DNA from 2 places in the Streptomyces dengpaensis genome. Region 2 is predicted to be linked to the other one. Evidence: predicted binding sites of a transcription regulator. Region 2 holds the regulator's gene; the other holds the start of a gene.
The links. The regulator HrcA, encoded in region 2, represses chaperone genes, less so after heat shock. The targets are predictions, from matches to a motif close to TTNGCACTCNGNNNNNCNGAGTGCNAA.
Positions count from the first base shown of each region.

Region 1 (15,372 bases), 2.3 Mb from region 2:
TCCATGCCCCAGTGGTGGCCCTTTCCGGGCGCGTCCGTGGCGCGGGCCAGCGGGGAGCCCATCATCACCGAGTCGGCGCCGCAGGCGATCGCCTTGGGCAGGTCGCCGGACCAGCCGACGCCGCCGTCCGCGATCACGTGCACGTACCGGCCGCCGGACTCGTCCATGTAGTCGCGGCGGGCCGCGGCGACGTCCGCCACCGCCGTGGCCATCGGGACCTGGATGCCCAGGACGTTGCGCGTGGTGTGCGCGGCGCCGCCGCCGAAGCCGACGAGGACACCGGCCGCGCCCGTGCGCATCAGGTGCAGGGCGGCGGTGTACGTGGCGCAGCCGCCGACGATCACCGGGACGTCCAGCTCGTAGATGAACTGCTTCAGGTTCAGCGGCTCGGAGGCACCCGAGACGTGCTCCGCCGACACCGTCGTACCGCGGATGACGAAGATGTCCACGCCCGCGTCCACGACGGCCTTGGAGAACTGCGCCGTGCGCTGCGGGGACAGCGCGGCGGCGGTGACGACGCCGGAGTCGCGGACCTCCTTGATGCGCTGCCCGATCAGCTCCTCCTTGATGGGAGCCGCGTAGATCTCCTGGAGGCGGCGGGTCGCGGTGGCCGCGTCCAGCTCGGCGATCTCGTCGAGCAGCGGCTGCGGGTCCTCGTACCTCGTCCACAGGCCTTCGAGGTTCAGTACGCCCAGGCCGCCCAGCTCGCCGATGCGGATCGCGGTGGCCGGGGAGACGACCGAGTCCATCGGGGCCGCCAGGAAGGGCAGCTCGAAGCGGTAGGCGTCGATCTGCCAGGCGATCGAGACCTCCTTGGGGTCCCGCGTACGGCGACTCGGGACGACGGCGATGTCGTCGAAGGCGTACGCCCGGCGGCCGCGCTTGCCGCGCCCGATCTCGATCTCAGTCACGTGTGTGGCCTTTCCTCTTCGCTTCTGCGCCTCCCAGTATCCCCGACGGGTACGACAAGGGCGGCCCCGGAGGTTCATCCGGAGCCGCCCTTGTACAGCTTCACACGCGCGTGTGTACGGCTTCACGCGCGCGTGGAGGTCACTTACGGCTGTAGTTCGGCGCCTCGACCGTCATCTGGATGTCGTGCGGGTGGCTCTCCTTGAGCCCCGCCGAGGTGATGCGGACGAACCGGCCGCGCTCCTGCAGCTCGGGAATGGTGCGGCCGCCGACGTAGAACATCGACTGGCGCAGACCGCCGACCAGCTGGTGGACGACCGCGGAGAGCGGGCCGCGGTAGGGCACCTGGCCCTCGATGCCCTCGGGCACGAGCTTCTCGTCGGAGGCGACGCCCTCCTGGAAGTAGCGGTCCTTGGAGAAGGAACGCTGCTCACCACGGGACTGCATGGCGCCCAGGGAGCCCATGCCGCGGTACGACTTGAACTGCTTGCCGTTGATGAACATCAGCTCACCCGGCGACTCCTCGCAGCCCGCGAGCAGCGAGCCGAGCATCACCGTGTCGGCGCCGGCGACCAGGGCCTTCGCGATGTCCCCGGAGTACTGCAGGCCACCGTCGCCGATGACCGGGACACCGGCCTCCTTGGCGGCGAGCGACGCTTCGTAGATGGCCGTTACCTGCGGTACGCCGATGCCGGCGACCACCCGGGTCGTACAGATGGAGCCGGGCCCGACGCCGACCTTGATGCCGTCCACGCCCGCGTCGATGAGCGCCTGAGCGCCCTCACGCGTGGCGATGTTGCCGCCGATGACGTCGACGCCGGACGAATTCGACTTGATCTTGGCGACCATGTCGCCGACCATGCGGGAGTGGCCGTGCGCGGTGTCGACGACGATGAAGTCGACGCCCACCTCGATGAGGGCCTGGGCGCGCTCGAAGGCGTCACCGGCCACACCGACGGCCGCGCCGACGAGGAGGCGGCCCTCGGCGTCCTTCGCGGCGTTCGGGTACTTCTCGGCCTTCACGAAGTCCTTGACCGTGATGAGGCCCTTGAGGACGCCCGCGTCGTCGACCAGCGGAAGCTTCTCGATCTTGTGGCGGCGCAGCAGTTCCATCGCGTCGTTGCCGGAGATGCCGACCTTGCCGGTGACCAGCGGCATCGGCGTCATCACCTCGCGCACCTGGCGCGAACGGTCGGTCTCGAAGGCCATGTCACGGTTGGTGACGATGCCGAGCAGCTTGCCGCCGCCGTCGGTGACCGGCACGCCGGAGATGCGGAACTTAGCGCAGATCGCGTCGGCCTCGGCGAGCGTCGCGTCCGGGTGCACCGTGATCGGGTCGGTCACCATGCCGGACTCGGAGCGCTTCACCAGGTCGACCTGGTTGGCCTGGTCCTCGATGGACAGATTGCGGTGCAGTACGCCGACGCCGCCCTGGCGGGCCATCGCGATCGCCATCCGCGACTCGGTGACCTTGTCCATGGCGGCGGACAGCAGCGGGATGTTCACCCGTACGTTCTTCGAGATGTACGAGGCGGTGTCGATCTGGTCGGGCGCCATGTCCGACGCGCCCGGCAGCAGCAGCACGTCGTCGTAGGTCAGCCCGAGTGTCGCGAATTTGGCGGGCACTCCGTCGACGTTGGCAGTCATGACACCTTCCTCAAAGCCTTGATCGGTGCGGATCTCCATGCTAACGGGAAGCGCGGCTCACTCATTCCACGGTCGAGGGCGGGGATCGCCTTCGTACGTTCGTACGGAATGGGTGTTGGCGGTGTTCAGCTGTGGGCCGGGGCCCCAGCGGACGCCCGGGGAGAGCGGTGCCTGGCCGGCGTGCGCTCGGCACCGACGGACACCGCCGTGTGGCTTCTCGCCGTTACGGCGGAGAAGGGATCGCCGTCCCGGCGGAAAGCCCGGCCGAAGCGGAAGTCCCACCGAAGCGGAACCTGCCGGGCAGGGGCGGAACTACTGCTCCGCCAGTGCCCGCAAGCGGCTCAGCGCCCTGTGCTGGGCCACCCGTACGGCCCCTGGTGACATTCCCAACATCTGGCCTGTTTCCTCGGCCGTCAGGCCCACCGCGATGCGCAGCAGGAGCAGCTCGCGCTGGTTCTCGGGGAGGTTGGCCAGGAGTTTCTTGGCCCACTCGGCGTCGCTGCTGAGCAGGGCTCGCTCCTCGGGCCCGAGCGAATCGTCCGGGCGCTCGGGCATCTCGTCCGAGGGGACGGCCGTCGACCCGGGGTGGCGCATCGCGGCGCGCTGCAGATCGGCGACCTTGTGCGCGGCGATGGCGAAGACGAACGCCTCGAAGGGGCGCCCGGTGTCCTTGTAGCGCGGCAGCGCCAGAAGCACCGCGACGCAGACCTCCTGCGCGAGATCCTCCACGAAGTGCCGCGCGTCACCCGGAAGTCGCGACAGACGGGCACGGCAGTAGCGCAAGGCCAGAGGGTGAACGTGGGCGAGCAGGTCGTGTGTGGCCTGCTCGTCTCCGTCGACCGCGCGATGGACGAGCGCACCGATCCCCGTCGTCTCGTCGTCACGCATCGGTCCATGGTGCCTTGGCGTCGTCCGATCCGTGGCACCGCGTCCGTAGTTGTGCACCGAAGCGTTATGAGCAGGTGCGCCGGAACTCATCTCCTGCGCCCTCCCCTTCCGCTCGACCGACTCGTCCCCGAGAGACTCCACACCTCAAGGATGCGGCATCCGCGGCGAAACGAGCAGCAGGCACCCGGCGGGTCCCTTTGCCAACCCCGCCCACCATGAGGTAGGCGGGGATTCCCGTACCCCCGCGGCGGCTCACTCAGCGAACCAGGCCCCACCGGAAACCGAGCGCCACGGCGTGCGCGCGGTCGGAGGCGCCGAGCTTCTTGAACAGCCGCCTGGCGTGCGTTTTGACCGTGTCCTCGGAGAGGAACAGCTCACGGCCGATCTCCGCGTTCGAGCGGCCGTGGCTCATGCCTTCGAGGACCTGGATCTCACGCGCGGTGAGCGTGGGCGCCGCGCCCATCTCGGCCGAGCGCAGCCTGCGCGGGGCGAGCCGCCAGGTGGGGTCGGCGAGCGCCTGTGTGACGGTCGCGCGCAGCTCCGCGCGGGAGGCGTCCTTGTGCAGATAGCCGCGGGCGCCGGCGGCGACGGCGAGTGCCACACCGTCCAGGTCCTCGGCGACGGTGAGCATGATGATGCGCGCACCGGGGTCGGCGGACAGCAGCCGCCGGACGGTCTCGACGCCGCCCAGGCCGGGCATGCGTACGTCCATCAGAATCAGGTCCGAGCGGTCGGCACCCCAGCGGCGGAGGACTTCCTCGCCGTTGGCCGCCGTCGTCACGCGCTCGACGCCGGGCACGGTCGCGACCGCGCGGCGGAGCGCCTCTCGGGCAAGCGGGGAGTCGTCGCAGACGAGGACGGATGTCATGGCCGCCCTCCGCAGCTGATGCGCGTCACCTTGAGCCTCCAGGCTGGTACGAATCGTCACCGGTGCGGTCGACACTCGCCGACGGTCACTGCCGCCTGCCCGAGCGCTTGTTCCTTCAACCGCCTCCGCACTCTCAACGATGGTCACTCGAAAGAGTTACGGGGCAGTCAGTCATCATCGGCACTGTACGTGAGGGCGCGGACACAGTGCAGACGTGCGCAACGGACCCTCAACGTTTCATCACAACCTATGCCCCATTTAGCCTGTTTTCTGGCCATTTACTGGTGTATGCGGCTAGATTCGCAATGAGTCATATTTTCATCTCCTTAGATCGTAGATGTACGGTCGGTGGGCACAGAGCATCCCGGAACGGCAACAAGGGGACACGCAATGGCAGATTTCTCCCGCCTTCCCGGTCCGAACGCGGACCTCTGGGACTGGCAGCTCCTCGCGGCCTGCCGCGGGGTCGACAGCTCGCTCTTCTTCCACCCCGAGGGCGAGCGTGGTGCGGCACGGAGCGCTCGCGAGAACTCGGCCAAAGAGGTCTGCATGAGATGCCCGGTACGCGCGGAGTGCGCGGCGCACGCGCTGGCAGTGCGTGAGCCGTACGGCGTGTGGGGCGGGCTGACCGAGGACGAGCGCGAAGAGCTCATGGGGCGGGCGCGCAACCGGCTGGTCTCGGCGTCGGCCAATGGAGGCGGTTCCGCTTCGAACAACTGAAGGAACGTTTCTGCACCTCGGGCACGCACACGCGTGCCCCTAGTTTTCGCCGCACGCACGCGTGCCCGTGGCTGTCACTGCCCGCACGCATGACCGTAGTTGTCGCCGCATGCGTGCCCGGCGCCACTTCGCGTCCTACGCGTGCGTGCCCCCGCCTTTCGCGCTACGCGCGCGTGCCCCGTCTTCGCCGGCCTCCGTCGGCCTTCGCCGTTGCCGAGCCGCCGCCCGCGCCAGCCGCTCAAGGGTCGCCGCCACCGCGGGTACCTGCGCCAGGTCCGGCAGTGTGAGCGCGACGATCTCGCGGCGGACCGCGGGCTCCACCGTCACCGTCCGCGCCCCCTTGGGACGCACGGACTCGACGGCGAGCTCCGGAAGGACCGCGACGCCCAGACCCGCGCCGACGAGGCCGACCACGGCCGGGTAGTCGTCGGTGGCGAAGTCGATGCGGGGCTCGAAGCCCGCGCCGCGGCAGACCTCGACCAGTTGTCCGCGGCAGCGCGGGCAGCCCGCGATCCACGGCTCTCCGGCGAACTCGCCGATCGCGACCGAGTCCGCCCCGGCGAGCCGGTGCCGCTCGGGCACGAGCCCGACAAGACGGTCCGTCAGCAGAGGCCGTACGACCAGGTCGTCCCACTCCTCGACACCCGCCGCGCCCTCGTACCGGAAGGCGAGCGCGATGTCGCAGTCGCCGGCCCGGAGCTTCTCCACGGACTCGGGCGGCTCGGCCTCCTCCAGGGAGACACGGGTGCCGGGGTGCGCGGCGCGCAGCGCGGCGAGCGCCGTCGGTACGAGCGTGGAGCTGCCGCTGGGGAAGGAGACGAGCCGCACCCGGCCCGCGCGCAGACCCGCGATGGCGGCGACCTCCTCCTCGGCGGCCGTGAGCCCGGAGAGAATGCCCGCCGCGTGCCGGACCAGTGCCTCGCCGGCCACGGTGAGGCGCATCTCGCGCCCGGTGCGGACCAGCAGTGGTGTGCCGACGGACGACTCCAGGGCCTTCATCTGCTGGCTGACGGCGGGCTGGGTGCAGCCCAGTTCGCGTCCCGCCGCCGAGAAGGAGCCGGTGGCGGCGACAGCACGCAGGACGCGGAGATGACGGGCCTCGATCACCTTCTGAGCATAAGTGATCCTTGGATGCGATGACGAATATCCCGTCGACGCTTTGACTCCGATCACCTAGCGTGGGGCTATGAAGCTTCTGTCGCTGAATCTGGGCCGCGCGCGGGCCGTCGAGTACACGGACCAGCCGGAGGGCGTGACCGGCATCGACAAGCAACCCGTCGAGGGGCCCGTTCGGGTGACCACTCGCCGGGGACGCGGTGTGCGAACTGCGCCATCACGGCGGCAACGACCAGGCCGTGTACGCGGTCGCGCGCGAGGACCTCGACGACTGGGAGCGCGAGCTCGGCCGGACGCTGCGAAGCGGCATGTTCGGCGAGAACCTCACGACAGAGGGGCTCGACGTGTCCGGCGCGCTGATCGGCGAACGCTGGCGCATCGGCCCTGAGGTCGTCCTGGAGGTCGCCAGTGGACGCATCCCCTGCCGGACCTTTCAGGGGCACGTCGGTGAGAAGGGCTGGGTCAGGCGCTTCACGGAAAAGGGCGCGCCCGGCGCGTATCTGCGGGTGATCGAGCCCGGCGAGATCCGCTCCGGCGACGCGATCGAGATCATCCACCGGCCGGACCACGACGTCACCGTCGCTCTCCAGTTCCGCGCCGTCACGACCGAACGGACGCTGCTGCCAAGGCTGTTGGCCGCGGGAGACGCCCTGGACCCGGAGGCGCTGGCGGTGGCCGAGAAGTACGTGGCGAAGTACGGCGCGTAGGACCTGGTGAGCCGCGGTGCGGGGAACTCGTGGAGCGTGGCCGGACGTTGGGTGGCACCGCGCGCCGGACGCCTGGCCAGGTCACTAACCTTGCGCCATGACAACGGCTCTGATTACGGGATCTACCGCGGGCATCGGCGCCGCCTTCGCGCGGCGTCTGGCGGCTGACGGGCACAACCTCGTGCTGGTGGCGCGCGATACGAAGCGGCTGCGCGAGCAGGCCACCGAACTGCACGACCGGCACGGCATCGAGGCGGAGGTGCTGACGGCGGACCTGGCGACCGACGACGGCATCGAGGCGGTGGCCGAGCGCCTCGGCGACCGCAGGAACCCGGTCGACCTGCTGGTCAACAACGCGGGCTTCGGCAACAAGGGCCGCTATCTCGACGTATCGATGGCCGACGAGCTGACGATGCTCAAGGTGCACTGCGAGGCGGTGCTCCGGCTGACGTCGGCGGCGACCGCGTCCATGCGGGAGCGCGGCCGGGGCGGGGTCGTCAATGTCGCCTCGGTGGCCGCGTTCGTGCCGCGGGGTACGTACGGGGCGTCCAAGGCGTGGGTCGTGCAGTTCACGCAGGGCGCGGCGCGGGACCTGGCGGGCAGCGGCGTACGGCTGATGGCGCTGTGCCCCGGTTTCGTGCGCACCGAGTTCCACCAGCGGGCCGGGATGGGGACGGACAACATCCCGAACTGGATGTGGCTCGACGCGGACAAGCTGGTCGCGGCGGCGCTCGCGGATCTCGCGCGCGGCAAGACGCTGTCGGTTCCGGACCCGCGCTACAAGGCGCTCATGGGCATGGTGAAGGTGACGCCGCGGGCGCTGCTGGGCGGGATCACGTCGAAGACGGGACGGAAGTACGGGCCGCAGTGAGATCGGCGGCGGCGGCGCCGTTACGCCCGGTAGTTTCCTGGAGTACGGCCTGGGTGGACAGCAGTCGAATCCCCTTCAACCAAAACGGTTGGAGGGGATTTTCACTAAAATGGGGGCGTTCATACCGGACCCAGGGGGCCGGAGGCGGCGCCATGACATTCGTACAGCTCATCGACTGCAAGACCAGTCGGTTCGACGAGATGAACCGGCTGATGGACACATGGGCCGAACAGACCAAGGGCAAGCGGGCCGCGACGCACAACGTGATCGGCAAGGACCGGTCCGACGCGACCCACTTCATAGAGATCGTGGAGTTCCCCTCGTACGAAGAGGCGATGCGGAACTCGAACCTCCCCGAGACCGACAAGATCTTCCGGGAGATGGTGGCGCTCTGCGACGAGATGCCGACGTTCACGGACCTGGAAGTGGTCCGCGACGAGCAGATGTACGCGGCCAACATCCGCAGGTTCTACGAGACGCTGGCCACCGAGGGTGAACTTCCGCCGCTCAACAGCCTGATGGCGGAGAACTACCACGACCACGATCCCGCCAACGAGCAGGACACCATCGGACTCGACGCGATGCGGCGCGAGATCGACATGTGGCGCGGTGGGTTCGACTTCTCGTTCGCCGTCGACGACCAGATCGCCCAGGGCGACCGGGTCTGTACGCGGTGGACCTGGAGCGGCACCCACAAGGGCGACTTCCTGGGGATTCCCCCGACCGGGCGGCAGGTCACCATGACCGGCTCGACCATCTTCCGCTGCAATGAGGACGGGAAGATCGCCGAGGGCTGGTGGCAGTACGACCGGCTGGGGCTGATGAGTCAGCTCGGGGCGCTGGACGAGCTGGAGACCTGACATCACGGCATGGCCGGCTGTGGATCCGACAGCACGGCATGGACCCTGGGAGCCCTGACGGCACAGCACGAAGGCCCGGTTCCCCCGCGGGGAAACCGGGCCTTCGCCGTCAGCTACGAACCTCAGTGGGCGTGGCCGTGACCGTGGCCGTGACCGGCCTCGGCCTCCTCCTCGGCCGGCTTCTCGACGACCAGGGTCTCGGTCGTGAGGAGCAGGGAGGCGATGGAGGCGGCGTTCTCCAGGGCGGAGCGGGTGACCTTGACCGGGTCGATGACGCCGGCCTTGACCAGGTCGCCGTACTCGCCGGTGGCGGCGTTGAAGCCCTGGCCCTTGTCGAGCTCGGCGACCTTGGAGGTGATGACGTAACCCTCCAGGCCGGCGTTCTCGGCGATCCAGCGCAGCGGCTCGACGGCGGCCTTGCGGACGACCGCGACGCCCGTGGCCTCGTCGCCGGTCTTGCCGAGGTTGTCCTCGAGGACCTTGACGGCGTGGACGAGCGCGGAGCCACCACCGGAGACGATGCCCTCCTCGACCGCGGCGCGGGTCGCGGAGATGGCGTCCTCCAGACGGTGCTTCTTCTCCTTGAGCTCGACCTCGGTGGCGGCGCCGACCTTGATCACGCACACGCCGCCGGCCAGCTTCGCGAGGCGCTCCTGGAGCTTCTCGCGGTCCCAGTCGGAGTCGGTGTTCTCGATCTCGGCCTTGATCTGGTTGACGCGGCCGAGAACCTCCTCGGAGCTGCCGCCACCGTCGACGATGGTGGTGTCGTCCTTGGTGACGGTCACGCGGCGGGCGCTGCCCAGCACGTCCAGGCCGACCTGGTCGAGCTTGAGGCCGACCTCCTCGGCGATGACCTGACCACCGGTGAGGGTGGCGATGTCGCCGAGCATGGCCTTGCGGCGGTCACCGAAGCCGGGGGCCTTCACGGCGACGGCGTTGAACGTGCCGCGGATCTTGTTCACGACCAGGGTCGACAGGGCCTCGCCCTCGACGTCCTCGGCGATGATCAGCAGCGGCTTGGAGGCGTTGGCCTGGATGACCTTCTCCAGCAGCGGCAGCAGGTCCTGGATGGAGCTGATCTTGCCCTGGTGGATGAGGATGTACGGGTCCTCGAGGACGCCCTCCATGCGCTCCTGGTCCGTCACGAAGTACGGCGACAGGTAGCCCTTGTCGAAGGCCATGCCCTCGGTGAAGTCCAGCTCCAGACCGAAGGTGTTGGACTCCTCGACGGTGATGACACCGTCCTTGCCGACCTTGTCCATCGCCTCGGCGATGAGCTCGCCGACCTGCGGGTCCTGGGCGGACAGCCCGGCGACGGCGGCGATGTCGGACTTCTCGTCGATCGGGCGCGCCGTCGCGAGGAGCTCAGCCGAGACCGCCTGGACGGCCGCGTCGATGCCCTTCTTCAGCAGCGCCGGGGAGGCACCCGCGGCGACGTTCTTCAGGCCCTCGCGCACGAGCGCCTGGGCGAGCACGGTGGCGGTGGTCGTACCGTCACCCGCGATGTCGTTGGTCTTGGTCGCCACCTCCTTCACCAGCTGAACGCCGAGGTTCTCGTACGGGTCCTCGACCTCTACCTCGCGGGCGATGGTCACACCGTCGTTGGTGATGGTGGGTGCGCCGAACTTCTTGTCGATGACGACATTGCGGCCCTTGGGGCCGATCGTCACCTTCACCGTGTCGGCAAGCTTGTTGACGCCGCGCTCAAGGGCGCGACGGGCGTCCTCGTCGAACTTCAGGATCTTCGCCATGGGAGCGATTCAGCCCTCTCGGAACTTGGGAGAAACGAACGGCGCCCCCGGCGCCCGGCTTGTCAAAGGTCGCGGGGGCCAGGGGCGCAGTTCACTGCGATGCTCGGTGAATTACTTCTCGATGATCGCGAGCACGTCGCGAGCCGAGAGGACGAGGTATTCCTCGCCGTTGTACTTCACCTCGGTGCCGCCGTACTTGCTGTACAGCACGACATCGCCGACGGCCACGTCGAGCTCGACGCGCTTTCCGTCCTCGATGCGGCCCGGGCCCACGGCCAGGACGACGCCCTCCTGGGGCTTCTCCTTGGCGGTGTCCGGGATGACCAGGCCAGAGGCCGTGGTCTGCTCGGCGTCCAGCGGCTGGACCACAATGCGGTCCTCGAGCGGCTTGATGGCAACCTTGGTGCTGGCGGTCGTCACGATCCGACCTCCCCCTTCGGAGATCTCACGGGGTTAACTGTCTGAGGTGGCGACCAGGTCGATCCGTCGTCGCGGGTGCCGGACCTGCCCGTCGCTATTGGCACTCTCCAGGGGGGAGTGCCAGAGCCGACACTATGACTGCGATTAGCACTCGGTCAAGCGGAGTGCCAAAGCCCTGTGGCGCGGCGCGTGTTTTTTCATCACCTTCGGCGGTGTGGGCGTCTCCTGACGGCCGGGCCGAGCCATCAGAGGTAGTCCTCAAGGCGCCCTGCCGTGAATCCCTCCTTCTGGACGCGGCGCAGCAGTCTGGTCGTGGCCTCCGTCTGGTCGGGGCCGTCGAAGCCGAGCAGGATGTCGCCGGGGCGGAGCGGCCGCGCGTCGGCGTGCCGCCCCAGGACGATCGCGGCCACCCCGCAGTCGGCGGCGGCGCGCAGCGTGGTGGTGTCGTACGCGCCGTACGGCGGGCGGAAGAACCGGGGCCGGATGCCGAAGCGCTGCTTGAGTTTGTCCTGCTGGCCGCAGATCTGGGCGCGCTGGCCGATGTACGGCAGGCCGCGCAGGGAGGCGTGGTCGAGGGTGTGGTTCTGCACGCTCGCGCCCACCGAGCGCAGCCGCGCGAAGTGCCCGTACCCCGGCCCGACGACACTGTCCGTGAGGAACATGCTGACCGGCAGCCGCAGTTCACGGACCATGTCGACGAACCGCGGATCGCGCTCGGCGCCGTCGTCGTACGTCAGGAAGACCACCTTGTCGCGGGTGGGGACGCGGTCCACGACGGGCGGCAGCGCCGGGCCCGCGGAGCGCACGGTGGGCCGGGAGGGCGGTCTCGGCGCCCGGGCGAGCGGGGCGGCGAGGCCCCAGCGGCGGTACGCCGACTCGTGCGGGTGTACCTTCTGCGCCGCCTTCTTGCCCAGCCGCTCGATCGGGTCGACGGACTGGGCGCACCCGCTGAGCAGTGCGGCCGCGGCGAGCACGGCGACGGTCAGCCCCCGCACGCCAGGCCCTGGCCCGCCCATACGCCTTGGCGCACCCAGGTGCCCCGGCAAGCTCACAGGCACCTGCACGCTCACAGGTAGTCCTCCAGGCGGGCCACCGCGTACCCCTTGTCCGTGACCTTCTCCATGAAATGGCGGACCAGGTCGGGCATGCTGCCGTTCCATTCGTTCCGGCCCCGGAAGTGGGTGAGGACGATGTCGCCGGGGTGCAGGTCCTGGTCCCACTCGCGGTACTCCCAGCGGTCGACGAAGACTTCCTCGGCCCAGAGGACGGCGTACTCGATGCCGCAGGACTTCGCGGCGCGCAGGGTGTCCCCGTCGTAGTTGCCGTAGGGCGGCCGCAAGAGCGTCGGGCGCTTGCCGAACTGCCGCTCCATCACCCTTTGCATGCCGCAGATCTCGTACTGCTGCTCCGCGTACGGGAGTCCGGGCAGGTAGGCGTGGTGCAGCGTGTGGTTGCTGAGGCCGACGCCCCGGTCGCGCATCTTCCGGAAGTACCGGTAGTTGTCCTTGATCAGATAATTGCTGAGGAAGGCGGTGTACGGGATCTGCAGATCGCTCATCATCCGCAGGAACTCCGGGTCCTTCTCCGCGCCGTCGTCGACGGTGAGGAAGACGACCTTGTCCTTGGTCGGGACGGTCGTGAAGACCGGGGGCAGCTCCAGCTCCTCGTGGCCGTCGGCCTCGAACCCCTCACGGGTCCTGATCGCCGGCTTCCTGACGGGCGCGGGCGGGGCCGGCAGGGGTGTCTCGGCCAGCCCCCAGCGCTGGGCCGCGGCGACGCGCCGGGCGTGTGCCTGACCGAGCTTGGAGGCGTACGCGTCGAGGGCACGGGCGGGGGGTGCCTTCAGCGGCTGCTGACCATAGGCCCCCTCCAGGCGGTCGAAGGGGACGTCCGTACAGCCGGGGACGAGGGCGGCGAGGGCGAGCACGGCGATACCAGCACGGAGACCGGCTCCACGGCGGGCGGCCCCACGGAGACCGGCCCCCCGGTGGAGACCGAGGCCTTTTGCCCCGTATTTGTACTTTTGTCGTACTGGTCGCATGGCGTCGCATCCTCCCAGGTGCGGGGCCCGCCCGAGGCCCCGACACCGCCGCCGGACGCGCACCGTCCACCGACTGGCCCACAATGGCCCCGTGAACGACGTCTCCTTCGCCTCCCTTCTCACCCCCGAGGGCCTCGCCCTGCTCGACGAGGTCCGCGGCACCGAACCGGCACAGGAGCTGGCCGTCGCCACCCGGCTGCGCCGCGAGCACCCGGCCGAGCTGGTCTCGGCGGCCCTCGGGCAGGCGCGGCTGCGGCAGCGGGCGGCGGCGAAGTTCGGGACCGAGGACGCCGAGCGGATGTTCTTCACCCCGAACGGGGTCGAACAGTCGACGCGTACGACGGTCGCGACGCACCGGGCGCGTCGATTCGCGGACCTGGGCGTCCGTTCCGTCGCCGACCTCTGCTGCGGCATCGGCGGCGACGCGATCGCGCTGGCGCGCGCGGGCATCAGGGTGCTCGCCGTCGACCGCGACCCGCTGACGGCGGCGGCGGCCCGCGCGAACGCCGACGCGCTCGGGCTGGCCGACCTGATCGAGGTACGGGAGGCGGACGTCACGCAGGTGGACACCGCCGCGTACGACGCGGTCTTCGTGGACCCGGCTCGACGCGGCGGACGGGGCCGGATCTTCGACCCGGAGGCGTACTCGCCACCACTCTCCTGGGCGATCGAGACGGCCACGAAGGCCCCCCGCGCGGCCCTGAAGATCGCCCCCGGCATCCCCCACGAGGCGATCCCCGCCGAGGCGGAGGCCGAGTGGATCTCGGACGGCGGGGACGTGAAGGAGGCGGTGCTGTGGTTCGGCACCGAGCCTGGCCTCGTGCGGGCCACCCTGCTGCCGGGCCCGCGCGAACTCCGGGGCCGCGGGCTGCCGGACCCCGCGGTGCGCCCGGTCGGGCGTTATCTGTACGAGCCCGACGGCGCCGTCATCCGGGCCCATCTGGTCGCGGAGGTGGCCGAGGAGCTGGACGGCGGCCTGATCGACGAGACGATCGCGTACGTCACGGCGGACGAGCCGCGCCCGACGCCGTACGCCTCCGCGTACGAGATCACCGATCAACTCCACTTCAACGTCAAGAGGTTGAAGGCGCTGCTGCGGGAGCGGGAGGTCGGCGTGCTGACGGTGAAGAAGCGGGGGTCGGCCGTCGAGCCGGAGGAGCTGCGCCGGAAGGCCCTGCCCAAGTCACACGGGCCGTATTCCGCGACGGTGTTCCTCACGCGCGTCGCGGGCGCCCCGACCATGCTGGTCGGCCACCCCGTGGGGTGACGACCGCCCGCCCTGCCGGACGCCGCAGGCACCGAGGCTCGCCACTCCTCGGGGTGATCGCGCCCCGCTGTCAGCCGCACTCCTCCGTGCGCGCCAGCAGGAGTTCGCGCTCCCGTTCGTTGCGGGCCAGGGACGCCGCGCGCTCGAATTCCGCGCGTGCCTCCGCCGTACGCCCGAGGCGTGCGAGCAGGTCGCCGCGGACGCTGGGGAGCAAGTGGTAGTCGCGGAGGGCGGGTTCACTGGCGAGGGTGTCGACGATCTCCAGGGCGGGGGCCGGGCCGTCCGCCATCGAGACGGCGACCGCGCGGTTCAGTTCGACGACGGGGGATGGGGAGCGGACCGCCAGCAGGCCGTAGAGGGTGGCGATCTGGTGCCAGTCCGTGTCCTCGTGCGCGTACGCCTGCGCGTGGCAGGCGGCGATGGCGGCCTGGAGGGCGTACGGGCCGGGGCCTCCCGTCGCGGTCGCGTTGGCTCGGGCGAGTGCGGTGAAGCCTCGGCGGATCAGGAGGCGGTTCCAGCGGCCGCGGTTCTGGTCCTTGAGGAGGATCGGTTCGCCGGACGGGCCGGTGCGGGCCGCCGTGCGGGATGCCTGGAGCTCCAGCAAGGCCGCCAGAGCGTGCACTTCCGGCTCCTTCGGCATCAACTCGGCCAGCACACGGGCCAGTCGGAGCGCGTCCTCGCACAGGGCGGGGCGCAGCAGGGTGTCGCCGGCCGTGGCCGCGTACCCCTCGTTGAAGATCAGGTAGATGACCTCGAGCACGGACCCGAGCCGGGCCTCGCGCTCCGGGCCGTACGGGACCTCGAAGGCGACCCCCTTCGTCGCCAGCGTCCGTTTGGCGCGCACGATGCGCTGGGCGATCGTCGCCTCGGGAGCGAGGAAGGCGCGGGCGATCTCGGCGGTGGTCAGACCGCCCAGCAGGCGCAGGGTGAGGGCGATGCGGGCCTCGGCGGACAGCACGGGGTGGCAGGCCGTGAAGACCAGGCGGAGGAGGTCGTCGTCGATGCCGTCCGGGTCGGAGGGTTCGTCCAGGCGGTGCGGGGCGCTCAGGGAGAGGTCCCGGCCGACCTCCTCCAGCTTGCGCATGTAGCGTTCCCGGCGGCGTACGAGGTCGATCGCGCGGTGCTTGGCCGTGGCCATGAGCCAGGCGCCCGGGTTGTCCGGGACGCCGTCCCGCGGCCACTGCTCAAGCGCCGCGACCAGGGCGTCCTGGGCGAGCTCCTCGGCTATACCGACGTCCCGGACGATCCGGGCGACGCCGGCGATGATGCGGGGCGACTCGATGCGGAAGATCGTCTCGACGGTTTCG
Region 1 covers NZ_CP026652.1:3,511,410-3,526,781, forward strand. The annotation lists gene C4B68_RS15885 (GuaB3 family IMP dehydrogenase-related protein) at 1-911, opposite strand, end outside; gene guaB (IMP dehydrogenase) at 1,051-2,556, opposite strand; gene C4B68_RS15895 (sigma-70 family RNA polymerase sigma factor) at 2,869-3,444, opposite strand; gene C4B68_RS15900 (response regulator transcription factor) at 3,701-4,312, opposite strand; gene C4B68_RS15905 (WhiB family transcriptional regulator) at 4,703-5,032, shown strand; gene C4B68_RS15910 (LysR family transcriptional regulator) at 5,168-6,139, opposite strand; partial or broken gene C4B68_RS15915 (MOSC domain-containing protein) at 6,219-6,855, shown strand; gene C4B68_RS15920 (SDR family NAD(P)-dependent oxidoreductase) at 6,953-7,726, shown strand; gene C4B68_RS15925 (ester cyclase) at 7,879-8,586, shown strand; gene groL (chaperonin GroEL) at 8,709-10,337, opposite strand; gene groES (co-chaperone GroES) at 10,449-10,757, opposite strand; gene C4B68_RS15940 (polysaccharide deacetylase family protein) at 11,003-11,773, opposite strand; gene C4B68_RS15945 (polysaccharide deacetylase family protein) at 11,824-12,798, opposite strand; gene C4B68_RS15950 (class I SAM-dependent methyltransferase) at 12,890-14,065, shown strand; gene C4B68_RS15955 (RNA polymerase sigma factor) at 14,136-15,356, opposite strand.
Region 1: a site for HrcA is predicted at 10,902-10,928, ahead of groES (co-chaperone GroES). Genes of this name have one in related genera too.

Region 2 (15,372 bases):
GATCTGGAGACGGCTCCTGTAATCCAACGTCTGATCCACCGGCCACGACGGGCGGATGTACCGGCACGGCCCCGACCCACCCACCGGCAGAAAGCGACCCCGGCGCGGCCAGCGGTGCGGGCGACAGCCGGGCGAAAGCCGGACCGCAAACGCCATTGCCTACCCCTGCCCTCCCACCCCAAACGCAACGTGCCCCAGATCACACCATCCCGGCTTCTTCGCACCCCCACCCCCTTGATACAAATTGCCCGCGCGTTCCTGTCTGTCGACAGCCGCCCAACCTCCTTCTTGAACCGCTCCTTTCGCATGCCCTGGGAACGCCCGTGTCCGCCCGCACCACCACCCCCTGGCCCCTCGTCGCCCTTTTCACGGCCGGGTACCTCGCCCCGTATCTGCTGCCGACCACCGTCGGCAGACTGGACGCGGGCCTCCCCCTCTCGACCACGCAGGCCGGTGCCATCGGCAGCGCGCTGCTGCTGAGTTCGGCGACGGCGGGCTTCCTGCTCGCGTCGCGCGTCGACCGCTTCGGACCGCAGCGGCTCGCTCGCACGGGCCTGCTGCTCGCCGCCGTCGGGTACGGCACCGCCGCCCTCAGCACGACCGTCCCCCTGGTCATCGCCAGCGCGATGATCGGCGGCCTCGGCTCCGGTACCGCCACCACGGTCGCCGCGACCGGCATCGCCGCCCAGCGCGACCCGCACCGCACCACCACCCTGGGCCTGCTCGGCGTCTCCGCCCTCGCGGGCACGCTGTATCTGACGATCCCCCACCTGGGCCCGGCCCACGGCCTGCCCCTCGCCGCGATCGCCTGCACGGCGCTGCTCGTGCTGCCCGCGACCGGACACCTCCCCGCCCGCACGCCCGCGACCCAGCGCCCGCGCACCGCGGCCCCGCTCCCCCACCCCCGCTCCGGCCTCGTCCTCGCCGCCGCCATGCTGTTCTGGTCCCTCGCCCAGAACTCCCTCTGGGGCGTCAGCGGCCGCATCGGTCTCACCCAGGCGGGGCTCACCGAGGTCACGGTCGGCGCGGTCTTCGCGGCGGCGCTCGGCGCGGGGCTGCTGGGGGTGATCGGCGCGGGTGCGCTGGGCCCGCGGCTCGGTCAGGCGTGGCCGATCGGCGCGGGCACGGCGTTGATCGCCGGCTGCATCGCGCTCAGCGCGGCATCGAGCGACCTGGCGTCGTTCGCGACGGGCGAGATCGCCTGGAACACGCTCTACCCGGTCGTGCTGTCGTACGTCATCGGCCTCGCCGCGTCCCTGGATCCGCGCGGCCGGTGGGCGGTCCTCGTCGGCTCGGCCTCCTCGCTGGGCACGGCGTGCGGCCCGCTCGCCGGCAGTCTGCTCTCGGCGCGGGCGGGTTTCCCCGCGATGGGCACGATCCTGGCGCTCGGCCTGCTCCTGGTCACCGTCCCGATGACGGTCGTGGCGCTCCGCCCGAGGCGCGCAGCCCAGCGCGAACACCCGGTCGTCGAGTTCCCCCTGGAGGCCCTGCCCGTCCAGCGCACGGCGTCCGGCACGGCCGCTTACGAAACGAAGGCCTACGACATGAAGGCGTACGACATGACCGCCTACGACATGGCAGGACCCCGGCAGGTGGCAGCGACCGCCGCGCCGGGGGCCGGAACCACCTGAGCGCTACGCGAACTCGTACGCCTCGACCTCGGCGATGTACCGCGCCCGCCGCTCCTCGTCGTGCTCCAGGAAGGACGCCTCGAACGAGTTGCGTGCCAGCTCCCGCAACCGCTCCTGGTCGAGGCCGAGCGCTTCGCGCACCGCGTGGAAGGTGTCGCCGACGTAGCCGCCGAAGTAGGCGGGGTCGTCGGAGTTGACGGTGCACAGCAGCCCGGCGTCCATCATGGCGGGCAGCGGGTGGTCCTCCAGGACGTCGACGGCGCGCAGCCGTACGTTCGACAGCGGGCACAGCGTCAGCGGCACCCGGTCCCGTACGAGCCGCTCGACGAGGTCGGCGTCCTCCATGCAGCGCAGCCCGTGGTCGACGCGCTCGACGCCGAGCACGTCCAGGGCCTCGGTGATGTACGCGGGCGGGCCCTCCTCGCCCGCGTGCGCGACGCGCCGCAGACCGAGCGCGGCGGCGGCCTCGTACACCGCGCGGAACTTGACCGGCGGGTGGCCGACCTCGGCGGAATCGAGGCCGATGCCGACGATCCGGTCGAGGTACGGCTTCGCGGCCTCCAGGGTCGCCATGGCCGACTCGGCGGACTCGTCGCGCAGGAAGCACATGATCAGCTGCGTGGAGATGCCGTGTGTCTCCTCGCTGCGGGCGAGCGCCCCGGACAGACCCTCGACGACCGTCCCCATCGCCACCCCACGGGCGATGTGCGCCTGCGGATCGAAGAAGATCTCCGCGTGCCGCACGCCCTGCGCGGCGGCCCGCACCAGGTAGGCGTCGGCCAGGTCGGCGAAGTCCTGTTCCGTCCGCAGGACGGCCATGAGCTCGTAGTACAGGTTCAGGAACGACTGGAGGTCGTCGAAGAGATACGCCTTGCGCAGCTCCTCGGTGTCCGCGTACGGCAGCGTGACGCCGTTGCGCGCGGCGAGCGCGAAGGCGAGCTCGGGTTCGAGGGTGCCTTCGATGTGGAGGTGCAGTTCTGCTTTGGGGAGGGGCATCGAAGCATCGTACGGTCGTTTCCCTGGCACTCCGGAAACCGGCACTCGGACCGCGCTCACCGGCGCCTCGAAACCCCAACCCGGACCCCGCTCAGCGACGCTTCGGAACCGGCACCCTGACCAGATCGTGCGCCACCGTCAGCTCCCCCTCGAACCCGGCGGCGCGGGCCTGCCGCTCGAAGGCTTCGGGCTCGGAGTAACGCTGACTGAAGTGGGTGAGCACGAGATGCCGTACGCCCGCTTCCTTAGCCACCCGTCCCGCCTGACCGGCGGTCAAATGCCCGTGCTCGACGGCGAGTAGCTCGTCCTCGACGAGGAAGGTGGACTCGATGACGAGCAGATCGCACCCCTCCGCGAGAGCGCCCACCCCCTCGCACATCCGGGTGTCCATGACGAACGCGAACCGCTGACCGCGCCGCACCTCGCTGACGTCGTCGAGGGTGACCCCGCCCAGCGAGCCCTCCCGCTGCAGCCGCCCGACGTCGGGCCCCTTGATGCCCCGCTCGGCGAGCCGCTCCGGCAGCATCCGCCGCCCGTCCGGCTCGACCAGCCGGTATCCGAAGGACTCGACGGGGTGGGAGAGCCTGCGGGCCTCCAGGGTGTACGCGGGCGTCGCCGCGAGCACGCCGTCCGCCTCGACCGGCGCTTCCACCAGCTCGACGGTCTCGCGGTAGGCCGTGGCATAGCGCAGCCGGTCGAAGAACCGCTGCCCGGAGCGCGGGTAGTGCGCGGTCACCTCGTGCGGTACACGGTCGAGGTTGATGCGCTGGATCACGCCGGCGAGTCCGAGCGAGTGGTCGCCGTGGAAGTGGGTGACACAGATCCGGTGCAGGTCGTGCGCGGCGACCCCGGCACGCAGCATCTGGCGCTGCGTGCCCTCGCCGGGGTCGAAGAGCAGTCCCTCGCCGTCCCAGCGCAGCAGATAGCCGTTGTGGTTGCGGTGCCGGGTCGGGACCTGGCTGGCGGTGCCGAGGACCACCAATTCACGTACGGACAACGTCGGTTACCCCGGGGGCCAGTGCATGCCGCGGCCGCCCAGGAGGTGGGCGTGCGCGTGGAAGACGGTCTGGCCCGCGCCGCTGCCGGTGTTGAAGACGACGCGGTAGCTCTCCAGCTGCTCCTCGCCCGCGACCACGCCGGTCTCGCGCAGCATGTCCGCCGTGATGGCGGGCTCGGCGGCGGCGAGCGTTGCCGCGTCCCGGTAGTGGACCTTGGGGATGACCAGGATGTGGGTGGGCGCCTGCGGGTTGATGTCACGGAACGCCACGGTCGTGTCCGTCTCCCGGACCACGGTCGCCGGAATATGCCCCGCGACGATCTTGCAGAACAGGCAGTCGTCCTGCGGCTCTCCCGCCATGCGTGTGCCTCCTCACGCCAGCCGATCATTACGTCGGCATCGTATCGGCCCAGCCGCCTGCCCTGTGTGCGGCTCCGCGCCCGCCCAAAAGGGCGGGCGGGCGGGGAACATCCGCCGCGAAGCGGCGGATCACCCAAGCCACAACGGCGCGGCACCAAAGATCAAAGCGGCGGCGAAGATCAAAGCGGCGGCAAGGCGGGCGCAGCCTTCGCCGGGTTCTCCGACAGCGCCGCCAGTGCGATCCGGATCGCCTCGTCGAGCTGGGGGTCACGCCCGGCGGCGTAGTCCTGCGGGGTCTGGACGACCTCGACGTCGGGGTCGACGCCGTGGTTCTCCACCGACCACTCGTACCCCTCCAACCAGAACGCGTACTTGGGCTGGGTGACGAGCGTGCCGTCGACGAGCCGGTAGCGGCTGTCGATGCCGATGACACCGCCCCAGGTCCGCGTACCCACCACGGGACCGATGCCGAGCGCCTTGATCGCCGCGTTGACGATGTCCCCGTCCGAGCCGGAGAACTCGTTGGCGACGGCGACGACGGGACCGCGCGGCGCGTCCTCCGGATAGCTGTACGGCCGTACCCCGCGCGGAACGTCCCAGCCCACGATCCGGCGCGCCAGCTTCTCGACGACCAGCTGGGAGGTGTGGCCGCCGCGGTTCTCGCGGACGTCCACGACCAGCCCCTCCCGGGCCACCTCGACACGCAGGTCGCGATGGAGCTGGGCCCACCCGGAGCCCACCATGTCGGGCACGTGCAGATACCCGAGGCGGCCCCCGGACCGCTCGTGGACGTAGGCGCGCCGGTCCGCCACCCACGCGTGGTACCGCAGCGGCTCCTCGTCCGCGAGGGGCACCACGACCGCGTGCCGTGGATCCCCGCCGCCGGACGGCGAGATGGTCAGCTCGACCGGCTTGCCCGCGGTGCCGACGAGCAGCGGCCCGGGCCCGGCCACCGGGTCGACCGGCTGCCCCCCGACCGCGACGATCGCGTCCCCGGCGCGCACCGCGACCCCGGGCGCGGCGAGCGGCGCCCGCGCCTGAGGGTCGGAGGTCTCCGACGGGAGGATCCGGTCGATGCGCCAACTCCCGTCCGCGTGACGGGAGATGTCCGCGCCGAGCAGCCCCTGCTCCCGGTCGCCGCCGCCCCATCCGCCGCGCGGAGTGACGTACGCGTGCGAGGTGCCGAGTTCGCCCTGCACCTCCCACAACAGGTCCACGAGGTCGTCGTGGGTGGCGACCCGTTCCAGGACCGGCCGGTATCTGTCCAGGACCGCGTCCCAGTCGACGCCGCCCAGGTCGGGCCGCCAGAAGTTGTCCCGCATGAGGCGGCCCGTCTCCTCGTACATCTGCCGCCACTCGGCGACCGGGTCGACGGTCCGCTGTACGCGTGAGAGGTCGACGGTGATGTTCGTGTCGCTCTCGTCGTCGTTCGAGGCGCGCCGGTCGCTGGGGACGACCTTGAGCTTGCCGTCGGCCCACAGCAGCACCCGCTTGCCGTCGCCGCTGACGGCGAAGTGGTCGGCGTCGGCGGCGAGATACTCGATGCGCTGCTGGACGAGGTCGTAGCGCTCCAGCTCGGTCTTCGGGTCCGGGTCGTCGGGCGTGGCACGGGAGGCGCCGAGCACGCCGCGCACCGGGTGGCGCAGCCACAGCACCCCGTCCTTGGCGGCCCGCAGCGTCGAGTAGCGGGCGGCCTCGACGGGGAACGGCACGATGCGGTCGGCGAGCCCGTCCAGGTCGATCCGGGTCGCGGGCGCGCCCTCGCTGTCGGGCGTCTCGTCCTTGTCGGGCGCCTCGAAGGGGCGGCCGTGCCGCTGCGGCCCGAAGGGGGACGGCGTGGTCGCGGCCAGCGTGATCAGGTACGGCCGGGAGCCGCCCACGAACGCCAGGTCGAAGACGTGCTCGTCGTAGACGGGGTCGAAGGAGCGCGCCGACAGGAAGGCGAGGTGCTTGCCGTCGAGCGTGAACGCGGGCGCATAGTCCCGGAACCGGAGCGGGGTCGCCTCGGTCACCGAGAGGTCGGTGGTGTTGGCCAGCTTGAGCTGGCGCAGCGGGCGCGGCCCGGGGTGCGACCAGGCCAGCCACGCCGAGTCGGGCGAGAAGACGAGGCCGGTGATCTCCCCGTCCTCGCTGCGGTCGACCTCGCGCACCTCGCCGCTCTCCCGCTCGACGAGCAGCACGCGTCCGTCGTGCGAGGCGACGGCGGCGCGGCTGCCGTCGGGCGCCATGGCGAGGCCGAGTACCCGTCCGAGCTGCCCGGCGGCGAGCCTGCGCGGGGTCGCTCCGGGGGCGACGCCCGTGGCCGGGGCGAACTCGAGGGCGTCGTCGCCCTCGGCGTCGGTCACCCACACCACGTGCTCCTCGCCGTCGGCGCGGAAGGTGCGGGGCAGCCGGGCGCGTACGCCGGGCTCGGCGGCGAGGGCGCGGGCCGGGCCCGAACGGTGGGTGACCCAGTGGACGGCGCCGCGCACGGAGAGCGCGCTGCCGCGTCCGGTGTGGTCGGGCACGCCGGCCGAGAACCAGCGCGACGCGTTCACCGGGTGCGGCTGCTGGTCGACGCGCTGCCCGCCGAGCCGGAGGTCCAGCCGGCGCGGCTCGGCGCCCTCCAGGTCGTCGAGGAGCCACAGTTCGCCTGCGGACGCGTACACGACCCGCGTGCCGTCGCTCGCCGCGTGCCGGGCGTAGAAACCTCCCCCACTCTCGGCTTCTCCCCCACTCTCGGCTTCGCTCGAGCGGGGAGACCCCCATGAGCGGGAGGTGCCCCCACCCGGCGTGTGCCGACGCAGGTCCGACCCGTCGGCGAGGGAGGAGTAGAGCGCGCCGACGCCCTCGTGATCCGACAGGAAGGCGATGCGCTCCCCCACCCACACAGGGTATTCGAGGTTCCCGTCGAGCTCTTCATGCAGCCGTACGAACTCCCCGGCGCCTTCCCCGTCGCGGACGCCCCTGTCGATCCACAGCTTCCCCGCCGTACCGCCGCGGTACCGCTTCCACCACGCGGCCTCGCGCCCCATGGGAGCGGACAGCAGGACGACACCGGGGCCGCCGTGGGCGACGTCGCCGACAGGACCGTACGGAAGGGTCGTCGCGGGACCGCCGTCGAGCGGGACGGCCCGCGCCCAGCTTCGCCTGAGGCTCGCCTGCCCCTGGGCGCTGAGCGCGAGGACCTGCCCGTCCGGGGTCCAGCCGCGCACCTGGGTCTTCGCACTGCCCCAGTACGTCAGCCGCTGGGACGGTCCGCCCTCCAGGGAGGCGGCGTGCACCTCGGGCGCCCCGTCTCGCGTCGACGTCCAGGCGACGGTCATGCCGTCCGGGGAGATGCGCGGATGGTTCACCGGGGTGTTGTCGGCGCTGATCCGCCAGGCCCGGCCGCCGCCGTCGAGCGGGGCGGCCCAGACGTCGTCCTCGGCGGTGAAGACGACCAACTCGCCGTGCAGATGCGGAAACCGGAGGTACGCGGAGGGTGCGGACTCTGTCACCCGATCACCCTAAGCAGCGAAAGCGCCCGCCGACAGGGGTTTCGATCACTTGATCCGGGTCCGGCCGGGCCGGTCGTCTGCCCCGGGCGTCTTGCCCCCGGCCCCTTGTGCCCTGCGGGTCACTTGCTCTGAGTCACTTGCCCTGGGACGGCCAGCACGTGGGATCGCCCTTGCACCACATCGTCTTCGTCACGGTGACGGTGACGGTGGGGTCGGGCTGTCCGTTCGTGGGCTGGTACGAGATCGGCGGGGTGGGGGTGTTCGTGGATTCGCAGTTGCCCAGGCCGTTCACGTGGAACCACTCCTTGCCGCCGACCGTGGCGACGAGGTCCCCGCGCACGCACGCGCCGTCGACGGCGCGGGTGACCTTGCCCTTGACGGTGATGTCCTGCCCGTCGTCGGTCTCTCCCTGGCAGTCGACGGAGGCGACGGTGTTCTCGGTCGGCGAGTGCGTCTTGCCCGGCGTATAGGCCTTGTTGTCCCCGTCGTAGGACGCCGTGCAGCTGAGCCAGCGCACGTTCGCGTGCTGCCGTTCGAGTTCCTTGGTCGCGGTCTGGTCGGTCGTGTAGGCGACCGTGGCGGAACTCAGCCCGTTCGGATCACAGGCGACGACTCCGCCCACGACGACCACCGCAAGGCCGGCCACGGCTGCCGTCCGCTGTGTCCGCGGACGGCCCCAAACCCACTTCAATGCCCCCATGGAGGGCATCCTGCCACTGTCCCGGGCGACGCGATAGGGCGTATACGGCCACTCCTCGGCTCACCCGCCACAATCGAGTCCCTCGCCCAACTGAGCATGCCCCGGAGGCCCGTTGCCCCACTCGCGGATCCGCCCCCGCCGGAACACCCCCCGGCTCCTGCCCGCACCGCGCCCCTCCGACGACGCCCCTCAGGGCTCCGACCCGGCGGCGGACCTGGCAGCCGGACCTCCGGCGCCGCGAGGACATCCAACTCCTGCCCGCGGAAAACCCGGAGACCAGGAGGTGTCCCGCCGCATAGCCTGGCGTGGTGGGCAACGACCGCAGGCTGCGCAGGCTCGTCGTGGACGAGCAGACGACCTACTTCTGGAGCTACCGCCAGAAGCGCGGCCGCGACGGCGTCTGGCGTGACGCCCTCACGCTGTACCGCGACGGCACCCGCACGCGTTTCGTCTTCCACGCGGGCGAGGCGGGCTCGGGCCGGTACACGTCCGAAGGCGGCTATTGGATGGAGGGCTGCCTGGCGGACGGCCGCGGCAACCTGCTCAACCTGCGTGAACCCGGCGTCGTACGCGCCCTGGTCGACGAGGCCGGGCGCCGCGGACTGCTGACGGGCGCTGGGGAGCTGGACGGCTGGGAGCTGTTCCGGGCGGTCGTCGTCAGCCGCTCAGCAGCAGCCACTGCTGGAGTTCCACCAGGTTCCCCTCCGGGTCCTTGAGGTGGGCGACCCGCATGCGGTCGGTCAGGAGCACCGGGCCGTGCAGCACGGTCGCGCCACGCGAGGTGATCTGCTCGCAGTACGCGTCCAGGTCGTCCACCCGCAGCACCACCAGGGAGCGGTGCCCGGTCGCCGACTCACCCAGTTCACCCAGGACTTCGGCCATCGCCGCCCGGTCCTGCAGGGCGATGCCCGCCGAGCCGGCGGCGGGGCTGAACTTCTCGTACGGCCCCTCGGTCGCCCCCGACTGGGGCTTGAGGCCCAGGACTTCGCCGTAGAAGCGGTAGCACGCGGCGAAGTCCGAGACGAGCAGCCGTACTTGGGCGAGTTCCACGGCGATTCCCCGTCAGTACCAGCGGCCGGTACGGGCCAGCAGCAGCGCCGTCGCCACGGTCCCGGCGGTCGACGTACGCAGCACCGTGCGCCCCAGGTGGAACGTCCGCGCGCCCGCTTCGGTGAACAGCCGAACCTCCTCGGGGGAGATCCCGCCCTCTGGGCCGACCACCAGGACAATCTCCCCGGACGCGGGGAGTTCGGCCGTCGCGAACGGCTCGGTCCCCAGCTCCGTGTCCTCGTGCAGCACCGCCGCGAGGTCCGCTGTGGCGAGAAGTGCGGCAACCTGCTTGGTCGTCATCGCGTCCGCGATCTCCGGGAAGCGGACCCGACGGGACTGCTTGCCGGCTTCCCGCGCCGTGGCCCGCCACTTGGCGAGCGCCTTCAGGCCCCGCTCGCCCTTCCACTGCGTGATGCAGCGGGAGGCGGCCCAGGGGACGATCGCGTCGACGCCGGTCTCGGTCATCGTCTCGACGGCGAGTTCGCCCCGGTCGCCCTTGGGCAGGGCCTGGACGACGGTGATACGGGGGGACTCCTCCGGCTCCTCCGACACCGCGTGCACGTCGACGATCAGCCGGTCCTTGCCCTCGGTGCCGACCACCTCGCACTCGGCCCAGCGCCCCGCGCCGTCCGTGAGGACGACACTCTCCCCGGGCCGCAGCCGCTTCACGGAGACGGCGTGCCGCCCCTCGGGGCCGTCGAGGACGTAGCGTGCGCCGGCGCCCGCGTTGAAGTGTTCGGCCACGAACACCGGTGCCGTCATCGGACCGCACCCCCGTCCTGTCCCGGGGTCTCTGACAACGCTGTCGTCAACGCCGTCCGTGCGGCGAGGAGTTCGGTGTTCAGTACCTCAACCAGCTGCCCCGCGGGCAGTTCGCGCGCCATGCGGTGGCCCTGCCCGGCCCACAGCGCCATGCCCTGCGCGTCGCCCGCCGCGGCGGCCGCCTTGCGCAGCGGGGAGGTGAGGTGGTGGATCTCGGGGTACGCGGCGGGCGCGTACGGGCCGTGCTCGCGCAGGAAGCGGTTGACCAATCCGCGCGCCGGGCGGCCGGAGAACGCGCGCGTCAGCTCCGTACGGACGAAGAGGGGGTTGGTCAGCGCCTGCTTGTGCACGGCGTTGGCGCCGGACTCGGGGGTGGCGAGGAAAGCGGTGCCGAGCTGGGCGGCGTTCGCGCCCGCGGCGAGGGCCGCGGCGATCTGGCTGCCGCGCATGATGCCGCCGGCGGCGACGATCGGGATCTGCACGGTCTCGCGGACCTGTGCGATCAGCGAGAGCAGTCCGATGCCGGTGCCGTCCGTCTCCGGGTTGTCGCGGTGGGTGCCCTGGTGGCCGCCCGCCTCGACGCCCTGCGCGATGACCGCGTCGGCGCCCGCCCGCTCCACGGCGAGGGCCTCCTCGGCGGTGGTCGCGGTGACGAGGGTGAAGGTGCCCGCGCGACGCAGCGAGAGCAGGACGTCCCGGGTGGGGACGCCGAAGTGGAAGGAGACCACCGGCACCGGGTTGTCGAGGAGGACGGCGAGCTTGGCGTCGTATCCGTCGTCCCGGCCGCTGTCGGGGTCGCCGAGCTCGGTCTCGTACCAGGCGGCCTCACCGGCGAGCTGGCTGGCGTACACCTGGACGGTCGCGGCGTCCGCGAACTCGGGCTGCGGCATGAACACATTGACCCCGAAGGGGCGGCCCGTCAGCCCCCGCACCTGCTTGATCTCCTGGTACATGCCGTCGGCGGTCTTGTACCCGGCAGCGAGGAAACCGAGCCCACCGGCCTCGGACACGGCCGCCGCGAGCCGCGGCACGGAGACGCCGCCCGCCATGGGGGCCTGCACGATCGGGTAGGGGAAGAGATCGGTCAGTGCGGAGGACATGACGGCATGTTGTCACGTCCTCCGCACAGGACCGAATCCACCCTGGCACCAGCCCGTCCGGCGTTTGAGGACGAGCGCGAAGCGCGATGAGGGGGTCTGGGGGCGGAGCCCCCAGGTACGGGACGGGCAGCGACGGAGGGGGCGGAAAACCCTCCCCAGCGCCCCCTCAGTGCCTCGTCAGCGACCGTTGAACGCATCCTTCAGCCGCGAGAACAGCCCCTGCTGCCCCGGCTGGAACTGCCCGGTGGGCCGCTCCTCGCCCCGCAGCTTCGCCAGCTCCCGCAGCAACCGCTCCTGCTCGGGATCGAGCTTGGTCGGCGTCATGACCTCGACATGCACGATGAGGTCACCGCGGCCACCGCCCCGCAGGTGCGTGACACCGCGCCCGTGCAGCGGAATCGACTGCCCGGACTGCGTACCGGGCCGGATGTCGACCTCCTCCAGCCCGTCGAGCGTCTCCAGCGGCACCTTGGTACCCAGCGTCGCCGCGGTCATCGGAATGGTGACCGTGCAGTGCAGATCGTCCCCGCGCCGCTGGAACACGGCGTGCGGCAGCTCATGGATCTCGACGTAGAGGTCACCGGCGGGACCGCCACCGGGCCCGACCTCGCCCTCACCCGCGAGCTGGATCCGCGTGCCGTTGTCGACACCGGCCGGGATCTTGACCGTCAGCGTGCGACGCGACCGGACCCGGCCGTCGCCCGCGCACTCGGGGCACGGAGTCGGGACCACGGTCCCGAAGCCCTGGCACTGCGGACAGGGCCGCGAGGTCATGACCTGACCGAGGAAGGACCGGGTGACCTGGGACACCTCACCGCGGCCGCGGCACATGTCACAGGTCTGCGCGGAGGTCCCCGGCGCCGCACCCTCGCCGTTGCAGCTGTTGCAGACGACGGCCGTGTCGACCTGGATGTCCTTCGTGGTGCCGAAGGCCGCCTCGTCCAGGTCGATCTCGAGCCTGATCATGGCGTCCTGGCCACGCCGCGTACGCGACCGGGGGCCGCGCTGCGACGCCGTACCGAAGAAGGCGTCCATGATGTCCGAGAAGTTCCCGAAGCCGCCGGCGCCGAAGCCGCCCGCGCCCGCTCCCGCGCCGCCCGACTGGGACAGCGGGTCGCCGCCGAGGTCGTAGACCTGCTTCTTCTGCGGGTCCGACAACACCTCGTACGCGGCGTTGATCTCCTTGAACCGCTCCTGCGTCTTCGGATCGGGATTGACGTCCGGGTGCAGCTCGCGCGCGAGCCTCCGGAACGCCTTCTTGATCTCGTCCTGGGATGCGTCGCGGCGCACGCCGAGTACGGCGTAGTAGTCCGTGGCCACTTAGGACTCCGCCAGGATCTGTCCGACGTACCGTGCCACCGCTCGTACCGCTCCCATCGTTCCCGGGTAATCCATGCGGGTCGGTCCGACCACGCCGAGTTTGGCTACTGCCTCGCCGCCCGAACCGTAGCCGACCGAGACCACGGACGTGGAGTTGAGTCCCTCATACGCGTTCTCATGACCGATCTTTACCGTCATGCCCGAATCCCCGGCCTCGCCAAGCAACTTGAGGAGCACGACCTGCTCTTCGAGGGCTTCGAGCACCGGACGGATGGTGAGAGGGAAGTCATGTCCGAAACGGGTGAGATTGGCGGTGCCGCCGATCATCAGCCGCTCCTCGGTCTCCTCGACGAGTGTCTCCAGCAGGGTGGAGAGCACCGTCGCGACCGTACCCCGGTCCTCCGCATCGAAACTGTCCGGCAGATCCTGCACCAGCTGCGGGACGTCCGTGAAGCGGCGGCCGGTGATCCTGCTGTTGAGCCGGGCCCGCAGATCCGCGAGCGACGTCTCGCCGAACGGCGCCGGGCAGTCGATCATGCGCTGCTCGACCCGGCCGGTGTCCGTGATCAGCACCAGCATCAGGCGCGCGGGGGCCAGCGACAGCAGCTCCACGTGCCGCACGGTCGAGCGCGTCAGCGAGGGGTACTGCACGACGGCGACCTGCCGCGTGAGCTGCGCGAGCAGCCGTACGGTCCGCGCCACGACGTCATCGAGGTCGACGGCGCCGTCGAGGAAGTTCTGAATGGCCCGCCGCTCCGGCGCCGTCATCGGCTTGACGCCCGCGAGCTTGTCGACGAAGAGCCGGTAGCCCTTGTCGGTGGGGATGCGCCCGGCGCTGGTGTGCGGCTGGGCGATGTAGCCCTCGTCCTCCAGCGCGGCCATGTCGTTGCGGACGGTCGCCGGGGAGACGCCGAGCCGGTGCCGCTCGGTGAGCGCCTTGGAACCGACCGGCTCCTCGGTGCCCACGTAGTCCTGGACGATGGCGCGCAGCACTTCGAGCCTGCGTTCACTGAGCATCGCGCACACCTCCAGATGTCTTCCCGTGGTCCCCGTGGACTGCCGGCCTGGCACTCAGCGCACGCGAGTGCCAGCGTTTCCCGGCCAGTGTACGGCGGTGAGGTATGGCCCCGGCAAGGGCGGGCCTGCGAAGTCGTTCCCCGCACCCTGTCACGGCTAGCGTCGGCGTATGAGCGTGACTTGGGAAGAGCTGGGGTGGGAAATGCTGGCACCCCGGGTCGGGCGGCGACGGCTTCCGGTGTGGGACTGCACGGCCGGGCTCGTGGTGGGCGAAGGCGCGGCCCTGATGATCGACGCGGGGTCGAGCCTGGCGGAGGGCGCGCGCCTCAGGACCGAGACACGACGGCTCCTCGGCGGCGGCCGCCGCGTGACGCACCTCGCACTCACGCACCCGCACTTCGACCATGTCTTCGGCGCCGCGGCGTTCGCGGGGGTGGAGGTGTTCGGGGCGGTCGGTCTGGACGCGGTCCTCGCGTACGAGCGCGAGCGCGAGGCGCTGCGCGCGGACGCCGTACGCAACGGTCTGGACCCGCGGGACGCGGCGGAGGCCGCGGACCTCCTGGTGCGCCCCCGCCACTTGGTGTGCGGCGAGTGGACCCTCGACCTCGGCGGCGGTGTCCAGGTCCTGCTGGCGAACGTGGGCCCGGCCCACACGGCCCACGACCTGGCGATCCTGGTCTCCGGCACACCGGACTCTCCCGAGGTCGTCTTCTGCGGTGACCTCGTGGAGGAGTCGGGCGAACCGCAGGCGGGTCCGGACGCCGTTCCCTCCCACTGGCCGGTCGCCCTGGACCGGCTGCTCGATCTGGGAGGGGAGAACGCGGTGTACGTGCCGGGGCACGGGGCCGCGGTGAATGCGGCGTTTGTCCACGCCCAGCGGGACGCGCTGGCGGCCCGTTTCGGCGTGTCGTAGGAGTCGTACGACGTCAGGGCCGCGCTTCTCCTATCGTCATCCGAATGCGCCAGTACTCTCCGGACATGACCCCGCCGTGGAAGAAGCCCCGGGCCGTGCCCGAGGTCCCCGCGGACCCCGGCCTGGTGGTCGAGGAGCCCGGCACCGGCTTCTGCGGCGCGGTGATCCGCTGCGAGGCGGGCACGGTGACCCTGGAGGACCGCTTCGGCAAGCACCGGGTGTTCCCGCTGGAGCCGCGCGGCTTCCTCCTGGAGGGCGGGGTGGTGACCCTGGTCCGCCCGTCTGCCGCTCCGGTACGGCCCTCGCGTACCGCCTCGGGTTCCGTCGCCGTACCGGGCGGGCGGGCCCGGGTGGCGCGGGCCGGGCGGATCTACGTGGAGGGCCGCCACGACGCCGAACTGGTCGAGAAGGTCTGGGGCGACGACCTGCGCATCGAGGGCGTCGTCGTGGAGTACCTGGAGGGCATCGACGACCTCCCGTCGATCGTCGCGGACTTCGCGCCGGGGCCGGACGCCCGGCTTGGCGTCCTGGTGGACCACCTGGTCCCCGGCACCAAGGAATCGCGGATCGCGGAGTCGGTGACGAGCGAGCACGCGCTGGTCCTCGGCCACCCGTACATCGACATCTGGGAGGCGGTGAAGCCGTCGTCCCTGGGCATCGCGGAGTGGCCGCGCGTGCCGCGCGGGCAGGACTGGAAGAAGGGGGTGTGCCGGGCCCTGGGGTGGCCGGAAAACACCGGTGCGGCGTGGCGGCACATTCTGTCGCGGGTGCGGTCTTACAAGGACCTGGAGCCGGAACTACTGGGCCGGGTGGAGGAGTTGATCGACTTCGTCACGGACAGCGCTGGGGCCTGACTCCCGCACAATCCCGAGTGATCAGTCCACCAGGTCCCTGACCACGGCGTCCGCCAGCAGCCGCCCCCGCAGGGTGAGCACCGCACGCCCCTCCTCGTACGGCCCCGCTTCGAGCAGACCGTCGGCCACTGCCCGGCGTGAGGCCGCCAGGCCGTCCGCGTGGAGCAGGGACAGCGGCGCCCCCTCGCGCAGC
Region 2 covers NZ_CP026652.1:5,837,715-5,853,086, reverse strand. The annotation lists gene C4B68_RS27075 (MFS transporter) at 324-1,631, shown strand; gene C4B68_RS27070 (adenosine deaminase) at 1,635-2,627, opposite strand; gene C4B68_RS27065 (ribonuclease Z) at 2,719-3,624, opposite strand; gene C4B68_RS27060 (histidine triad nucleotide-binding protein) at 3,631-3,984, opposite strand; gene C4B68_RS27055 (S41 family peptidase) at 4,164-7,463, opposite strand; gene C4B68_RS27050 (hypothetical protein) at 7,597-8,163, opposite strand; gene C4B68_RS27045 (hypothetical protein) at 8,472-8,879, shown strand; gene C4B68_RS27040 (VOC family protein) at 8,821-9,213, opposite strand; gene C4B68_RS27035 (16S rRNA (uracil(1498)-N(3))-methyltransferase) at 9,226-9,975, opposite strand; gene C4B68_RS27030 (nitronate monooxygenase) at 9,972-11,075, opposite strand; gene dnaJ (molecular chaperone DnaJ) at 11,253-12,395, opposite strand; gene hrcA (heat-inducible transcriptional repressor HrcA) at 12,396-13,412, opposite strand; gene C4B68_RS27015 (MBL fold metallo-hydrolase) at 13,582-14,325, shown strand; gene C4B68_RS27010 (DUF3097 domain-containing protein) at 14,370-15,179, shown strand; gene hemW (radical SAM family heme chaperone HemW) at 15,201-15,372, opposite strand, start outside.